DNA from 2 places in the Streptomyces arenae genome. Region 1 is predicted to be linked to the other one. Evidence: riboswitches for the same ligand, from Rfam matches in the RefSeq annotation. Region 1 holds a riboswitch; the other holds the start of a gene.
The links. A riboswitch is a leader RNA that binds a small molecule or an ion and turns the genes downstream of it on or off. The one in region 1 is predicted to bind glycine.
Positions count from the first base shown of each region.

Region 2: another riboswitch for glycine. It lies ahead of gcvP (aminomethyl-transferring glycine dehydrogenase); the one in region 1 lies ahead of gcvT (glycine cleavage system aminomethyltransferase GcvT).

Region 1 covers NZ_JAKQYH010000029.1:136,809-140,528, forward strand. Annotated here, with positions in the region: gene MB828_RS14270 (enhanced serine sensitivity protein SseB) at 1-608, opposite strand, end outside; gene MB828_RS14275 (AAA family ATPase) at 735-1,415, opposite strand; glycine riboswitch at 1,605-1,705, shown strand; glycine riboswitch at 1,706-1,814, shown strand; gene gcvT (glycine cleavage system aminomethyltransferase GcvT) at 1,862-2,989, shown strand; gene gcvH (glycine cleavage system protein GcvH) at 3,130-3,507, shown strand; gene glyA (serine hydroxymethyltransferase) at 3,568-3,720, shown strand, end outside.
Region 2 covers NZ_JAKQYH010000074.1:9,609-13,328, forward strand. Annotated here, with positions in the region: gene MB828_RS36755 (DNA polymerase IV) at 1-1,183, shown strand, start outside; gene MB828_RS36760 (PRC-barrel domain-containing protein) at 1,096-1,476, opposite strand; glycine riboswitch at 1,590-1,684, shown strand; gene gcvP (aminomethyl-transferring glycine dehydrogenase) at 1,859-3,720, shown strand, end outside.

The DNA of each region.
Region 1 (3,720 bases):
ACGAACATCACCGGGTCGGACGTCTCGACCGCGGCCAGGCAGCGGCGGGCGGAGGCGACCACGCCGATCGCCGCGAACTCCGCCGACGCGGCGGCCAGGAAGTCCATCGGGTCGTCCTGCCAGTCCGGCTCGAAGAGGCGGACCCGGCCGCCGGAGGCGGGTCCGTCCAGTTCGGTGCGGCCGACCCGGCACAGCTCGGCGACCCCTTCCGGCGGCAGCGGGAGGCCCACCATGCCCCCGGGGTTCACGGCGATGCCGACCTGCGGGGGCAGGCCGCGGGCGAACTCGGCGGCGGGCGCGATCGTGTACGACAGGTGGGAGCCGGCCACCAGGCGGAACTGCTCCTCGGAGCTGAAGACCGGGACGTACACCTGGCCGGCGATCTCCGTGGTGGGCAGGTCGAGGGGGCCGCTGTGCGGGCCGCCGCCCTCGGGCAGCGGGATCCACAGGTAGCTGCGGCCCAGTACCTCGATGAGGCGGGCCGCCGCCGCGGGCACGCCGAGGGAGGCCGACAGCACCTCCTCCAGTTCGTTGCCGGGCCAACCGCCGTGCGGGTGGGGGTGTGCCTGTGCCGGGAAGTCCGCGGGAAGGTCCGCCGGGAAGTCCATCTGCCTACCGCCTGCTGGAAACCGCTGTTGAGGCTGAAAAGGCTAGCGGGTGACACCGACAAAGCCAGCAGCCGATTCAAGTCCACGGGCCGCTCCACCTCGTCCGGGGCCGCCCGCCTCGCGCGCTCAGGCTGTGAAGGCGATCCGGCGCAGGGTGTCCGCCGCGTCGCGGTCGAGGAGCACCGCCGAACCGCAGCCCGGAGGCAGATCGCCCTTCTCGACGGAGCGGATCAGCCGGCCCGCCGCCCTGCGGTGGCGCAGGAAGGCGTACCGCGAGACACCACGGCCGCGCTCGCGCTGGCCGTCCAGGGCCGTGCCCGGCGTGACGTCCAGGAGCAGCAGGTGCAGGGTGCCGCCGCGGCGCCGGGCCTCCCGGGCCAGCCAGTCGCGCACCCAGACCTGCGTGCCGCAGTCGTGCACGACCACGCCCTCGCCGGTACGCAGGGCGCGGCGCAGGCCGGCGTAGTGGGCGAGGCGGACCAGCGGGCGGTAGACGGCGTACGGCAGGAGCCGGGCCAGCCGGGCGTCCCAGCGGTCGCGGGTGTCCTGGGAGTCGACGCGTATGCCCTGGACGGTGCGGTGCATCAGCGTCGACTTCCCGCTGCCGGGCAGCCCGGTGACCACGACCAGGTCCCGGGGGCCGAAGAGCAGTCCGTGGGGGCCGTGGCCGGCGCGCTCGCGCAGATCGCGGACGACCGGTGCGGGGCGTGCGCCGTACCGCTCGCGGGCCGGGGCCGTCGGCTGCTCGGGCAGGGCGACGCCCGTCGTCGCCGCGCAGGTCCTCGCGTATGCCGTGGTCCTTGTCACCGTGACCGTCCTCCCTGGGGGTTCAGGAAAGGTTCTCCCCACTTAATGTAAAGAGAAGGTAATGCACGGTGTCTCGCGGTTCGGTGCGCGAACGGCCACAGGCCTGTCACAGAAGGCCGTGCCGGGTCCGGCCTGCCACGGCCGCGGACGGCGTGCAATGATGTCCGCGCCAACTGCATACCGGCCGCTTGAATCCGCGCGGGAGAGTCCCCCGGCACCACGGTGCCCGGGGCGCCGAAGGAGCAAGTCCCTCCCTTGAATCTCTCAGGCCCCGTTACCGCGCGGGCGAGGCACATCTGAAAAGCGGGCCGCTGTGACAGTGGCTCCACCCAAGGTGCAAGCCGTGACCACCCCGTGGTCAGGGCGAACCTCTCAGGTTCCGATGACAGATGGGGAGGACAGCTTCGCCTGTCATGCCCTTGGGACCTCCGGGAGACGACCGACCGATGAGCAGTACCGATTCCGCCGCACCCCGCCGTACCGCGCTCGATGCCCTGCACCGCTCGCTCGGCGCCACCATGACCGACTTCGCCGGCTGGGACATGCCCCTGCGCTACGGCTCCGAGCGTGACGAGCACGTCGCGGTACGGACCCGCGCCGGCCTCTTCGACCTCTCCCACATGGGCGAGATCGCCGTGACGGGGCCGGACGCGGCCCGGCTGCTGAACCACGCCCTCGTCGGGAACATCGCGTCCGTCGGGGTCGGGCGCGCCCGCTACACCATGATCTGCCGGACCGACGGCGGCATCCTGGACGACCTGATCGTCTACCGGCTGGACGAGACGGAGTACCTGGTCGTCGCCAACGCCTCCAACGCCCAGGTGGTCCTCGACGCGCTGCGGGAGCGGGCCGCCGGCTTCGACGCCGAGGTGCGCGACGACCGGGACGCGTACGCCCTGATCGCCGTCCAGGGCCCCGAGTCGCCCGGCATCCTGAAGTCCCTCACCGACGCCGACCTGGACGGCCTCAGGTACTACGCCGGGCTGCCCGGCACGGTCGCCGGGATCCCGGCGCTGATCGCCCGCACCGGCTACACCGGCGAGGACGGCTTCGAGCTGTTCGTGAAGCCGGAGCACGCGGTGGCGCTGTGGCAGGCCCTGACCGAGGCGGGCGAGCCGGCGGGCCTGGTGCCGTGCGGGCTGTCCTGCCGGGACACGCTGCGGCTGGAGGCGGGCATGCCGCTCTACGGGCACGAGCTCAGCACCTCGCTCACCCCGTTCGACGCCGGGCTCGGCCGGGTGGTGAAGTTCGAGAAGGAGGGCGACTTCGTGGGGCGCGAGGCGCTCACCGAGGCGGCGGCCCGCGCCGGATCGAACCCGCCCCGCGTCCTCGTCGGCCTGGTCGCCGAGGGCCGCCGGGTTCCGCGCGCCGGGTACCCGGTGGTCGCCGGCGGCAAGGTGATCGGCGAGGTCACCTCCGGCGCCCCCTCCCCCACCCTCGGCAGGCCGATCGCCATGGCGTACGTCGACGCGGCGCACGCGGCGCCCGGTACGGCGGGTGTCGGTGTGGACATCCGGGGCAGCCACGAGCCGTACGAGGTCGTCGCGCTGCCGTTCTACAAGCGCGAGAAGTAGCCGGAAACCGCCGGAAGAACCGCCCCGGCGCGCTCCGACCACGCCCCCGGGCGTGACCTCACACACATCACCGCTGGTCACGCCCGTTTCCAGCAGTCCCCCTTCACCAGCACTCCCCCGCGTACAGGAGAATTCAGGACATGAGCAACCCCCAGCAGCTGCGTTACAGCAAGGAGCACGAGTGGCTGTCGGCCGCCGAGGACGGCGTGGCGACGGTCGGCATCACGGAGCACGCGGCCAACGCGCTCGGTGACGTCGTCTTCGTCGAGCTCCCGGCGGTCGGCGACACGGTGACCGCGGGCGAGTCCTGCGGCGAGCTGGAGTCGACCAAGTCGGTGTCCGACCTGTACTCGCCGGTCACGGGTGAGATCACCGAGGTCAACGAGGACGTCGTGGAGGACCCGTCGCTGGTGAACTCGGCTCCCTTCGAGGGCGGCTGGCTGTTCAAGGTGCGCTTCGCGGACGAGCCGGCCGACCTGCTCTCCGCCGACGAGTACACCGCCTTCACCGCCGGCTGAGGCGACGCGGAAACAGACGTCGCAGACCAGGCGTCGTAGAAACAGGAGTCGTAGAAGCAGATGTCCGTTCTGAACACGTCCCTGCACGAGCTCGACCCGGAGGTCGCCGCCGCGGTGGACGCCGAGCTGGTGCGGCAGCAGTCCACCCTGGAGATGATCGCCTCCGAGAACTTCGCGCCGATCGCGGTCATGGAGGCGCAGGGCTCGGTCCTC
Region 2 (3,720 bases), on a different contig from region 1:
GCTGGTGGAGCCGTTGAGCCTGGATGAGGCGTTCGTGGACCTGGAGGCCGGTGAGAGGGCCTCGGACGAGGCGTCGGCCCGGTCGGTCGGGGAGCGGCTGCGCGCGGACATACGGGCCGTCACGGGGCTCTCCGGGTCCGTCGGGCTCGCCGCGTCCAAGATGCTCGCGAAGATCGCCTCCGAGCAGGCCAAGCCGGACGGCCTGGTGCTGATCGAGCCGGGCACCGAGCGGACGCTGCTCGGGCCGATGCCGGTGCGGATCCTGCCGGGGGTGGGGCCGGCGACGGGGGACCATCTGCGGCGGGCCGGGATCACCACGGTCGCCGAGATCGCCGAGGCCGGTGAGGACGAGCTGGTACGGCTGCTGGGCAAGGCCCACGGGCACGCGCTGTACGCGATGGCGCTCGCGCACGACGAGCGGCCCGTGGTGGCCGAGCGGGAGGCCAAGTCGGTGTCCGTGGAGGACACCTACGACGTGGACATCCACGACCGGCTGAGAGTGGGCATGGAGGTGCGGCGGCTGGCGGACCGGTGCGTGCGGCGGCTGCGGGAGGCCGGGCTGTCGGGGCGGACGATCGTGCTGAAGGTGCGGCGGTACGACTTCTCGACGCTGACCCGGTCGGAGACGCTGCGGGGGCCGACCGACGACCCGGCGGTGGTGCGGGAGGCGGCCGCGCGGCTGCTCGACTCGGTGGACACGACGGGGGGCGTGCGACTGCTGGGGGTGGGGGTGACGGGCCTGGCCGACTACACCCAGGAGGACCTCTTCGCGCAGGCCGCGGGGGAGGTGACGGACGTCACGGCGGAGGAGGACACCGTGGAGCCCGTCGCCGTGGCCGAGCAGGACGCGGCGGCCGGACGGCGCTGGCCCGCGGGGCACGACGTGCGGCACGCGCAGTACGGACCCGGATGGGTGCAGGGCAGCGGGCTGGGGCGGGTGACGGTGCGCTTCGAGACACCGGCGTCGCTGGTGCCGGGCCGGGTGCGGACGTTCCGGGTCGACGATCCGGAGCTGGAGCCCGCGGATCCGTTGCCGTTGGTGGAGGACGTGACGGGGGCCGCGCCGGACGGCCCGCGACGGGACGCCCTCGGCCCTCAGGCCCCCGTGTCCTCCGTGCCCGCCAGCTTGCCGAACTCGTGGTCCGGGCGGGGCGGGGGCGGAACCGCCGTGTCCAGACCGTAGTGGTGGTAGAGCTGGAGCTCCTGCTCCGGAGAGAGGTGGCGGCCCACTCCGAAGTCGGGGGCGTCCTTGATCAGGGCGCGGTCGAAGGGGATGTGCAGGGTGCCCTCGACCAGCTCGCTGGGCTCCAGGGGCACGAACGCGTCCCGGGAGAACAGGCCGGTGCGTATGGCCGCCCACTCCGGCACGCCCGTCGCGTCGTCGAGGTACACCTCGTCGATCGTGCCGATCTTCGTGCCGTTGCGGTCGAACGCCTTGCGGCCGATCAGGTTGCGCGGATCGATGTCGGTCTGCACGGGCCCTCCACTTGGTCGCAACTCATCCGTAAGCACTACAAAAGAGCACATTCAAGGAGGCGGCCACTCGAAGGTCCGTGCGTTGCCCCCGCTGGTACGCTGGCAGCGGCTGCTGACCCCGTGCGGGAGAGTCCTCCGGGCAATCCGGAGGCGCCGAAGGAGCAAATCCTCCCCGGAATCTCTCAGGCCCACGTACCGCACGGACGAGGTCACTCTGGAAAGCAGGGCGGACGTCGACGGTGTCCGCCCTCACCGACGGTGAAAGCCGGTGCCCACGGGCGTCCGGCGAAGCTCTCAGGTTGAGATGACAGAGGGGGAGGCCGTCGGGGTACCCGTGCCGGGGTACCCCTCGAAGGTCGCGTCAGACCAGGAGGCCTCCGCAATGACCGCCCACCGCCCTTCGCTCTCCGAGCTCGAACAGGCAATCCCCTTCGAGCAGCGCCACATCGGGCCCGACCAGGAGGCGCGGGCCAAGATGCTCGCGCAGGTCGGCTACGGCTCGCTGGACGAACTGACGGCCGCGGCCGTGCCGGACGTGATCAAGAACGCCGACCGCCTGGAGCTGCCGGGTGCCCGGACCGAGGCCGAGGTCCTCGCCGAACTGCGCTCGCTCGCCGACCGCAACCAGGTGCTCGGCTCGATGATCGGCCTCGGCTACTACGGGACCTTCACCCCGCCCGTCATCCTGCGCAACGTGATGGAGAACCCCGCCTGGTACACGGCCTACACGCCGTACCAGCCGGAGATCTCCCAGGGCCGGCTGGAAGCGCTGCTGAACTTCCAGACCGTGGTCGCCGACCTCACCGGGCTGCCCACCTCCGGCGCCTCGCTGCTCGACGAGGGCACGGCCGCCGCCGAGGCCGTGGCCCTGTCACTGCGCATGGGCAAGAACAAGAAGGGCGTCTACGTCGTCGACGCGGACGCGCTGCCGCAGACCATCGCGGTGATCCGCACGCGCACCGAGCCGACGGGCGTGGAGGTCGTGGTCGCCGACCTCTCCGAGGGCATCCCGGCGGACCTCGCCGGACGTGAGATCAGCGGCGTGCTCGTCCAGTACCCCGGTGCCTCCGGTGCCGTACGCGACATCAAGCCCGTCATCGAGCAGGCGCACGAGCTCGGCGCGCTCGTCACCGTGGCCGCCGATCTGCTCGCCCTGACCCTGCTGACCTCCCCGGGCGAGCTGGGGGCCGACATCGCGGTCGGCACCACCCAGCGGTTCGGCGTGCCGATGGGCTTCGGCGGGCCGCACGCCGGCTACATGGCCGTCCGTGAGAAGTTCGCGCGCAGCCTGCCCGGCCGGCTCGTGGGCGTGTCCGTGGACGCCGACGGGAACAAGGCCTACCGGCTCGCGCTGCAGACCCGCGAGCAGCACATCCGCCGGGAGAAGGCCACCAGCAACATCTGCACCGCGCAGGTGCTGCTCGCCGTGATGGCCGGCATGTACGCCGTCTACCACGGCCCCGAGGGGCTCCAGGCCATCGCCCGGCGCACCCACCGGTACGCCACGGTCCTCGCCGCGGGCCTGCGGGCCGGCGGCGTCGAGATCGTGCACGGCGCCTACTTCGACACCCTCACCGCGCGGGTGCCCGGCAAGGCCGCCGAGGTCGTCTCCGCCGCCCGGCAGGGCGGTGTCAACCTGCGGCTCGTCGACGCCGACCACGTCTCCATGGCCTGCGACGAGACGACCACGCGCGCCCAGCTGAGCGCCGTGTGGGGCGCCTTCGGGGTCGACGGCGACGTCGAGGCGCTGGACGCCGTCACCGAGGACACGCTGCCCGAGGCGCTGCTGCGCACCGACGGCTACCTCACCCACCCCGTCTTCCAGCAGCACCGCTCCGAGACCGCGATGCTGCGCTACCTGCGCAAGCTCGCCGACCGCGACTACGCGCTGGACCGGGGCATGATCCCGCTGGGCTCGTGCACCATGAAGCTGAACGCCACCACCGAGATGGAGCCGGTCACCTGGCCCGAGTTCGGTCAGCTGCACCCCTTCGCGCCCGCCGAGCAGGCACAGGGCTACCTGACGCTCATCCGGGAACTGGAGGAGCGGCTCGCCGAGGTCACCGGCTACGACAAGGTGTCGTTGCAGCCCAACGCCGGATCCCAGGGCGAGCTGGCCGGCCTGCTCGCCGTGCGCGCCTACCACCGGGCCAACGGCGACGCGCAGCGGACCGTGTGCCTGATCCCGTCGTCCGCCCACGGGACCAATGCGGCCAGCGCGGTGATGGCGGGCATGAAGGTCGT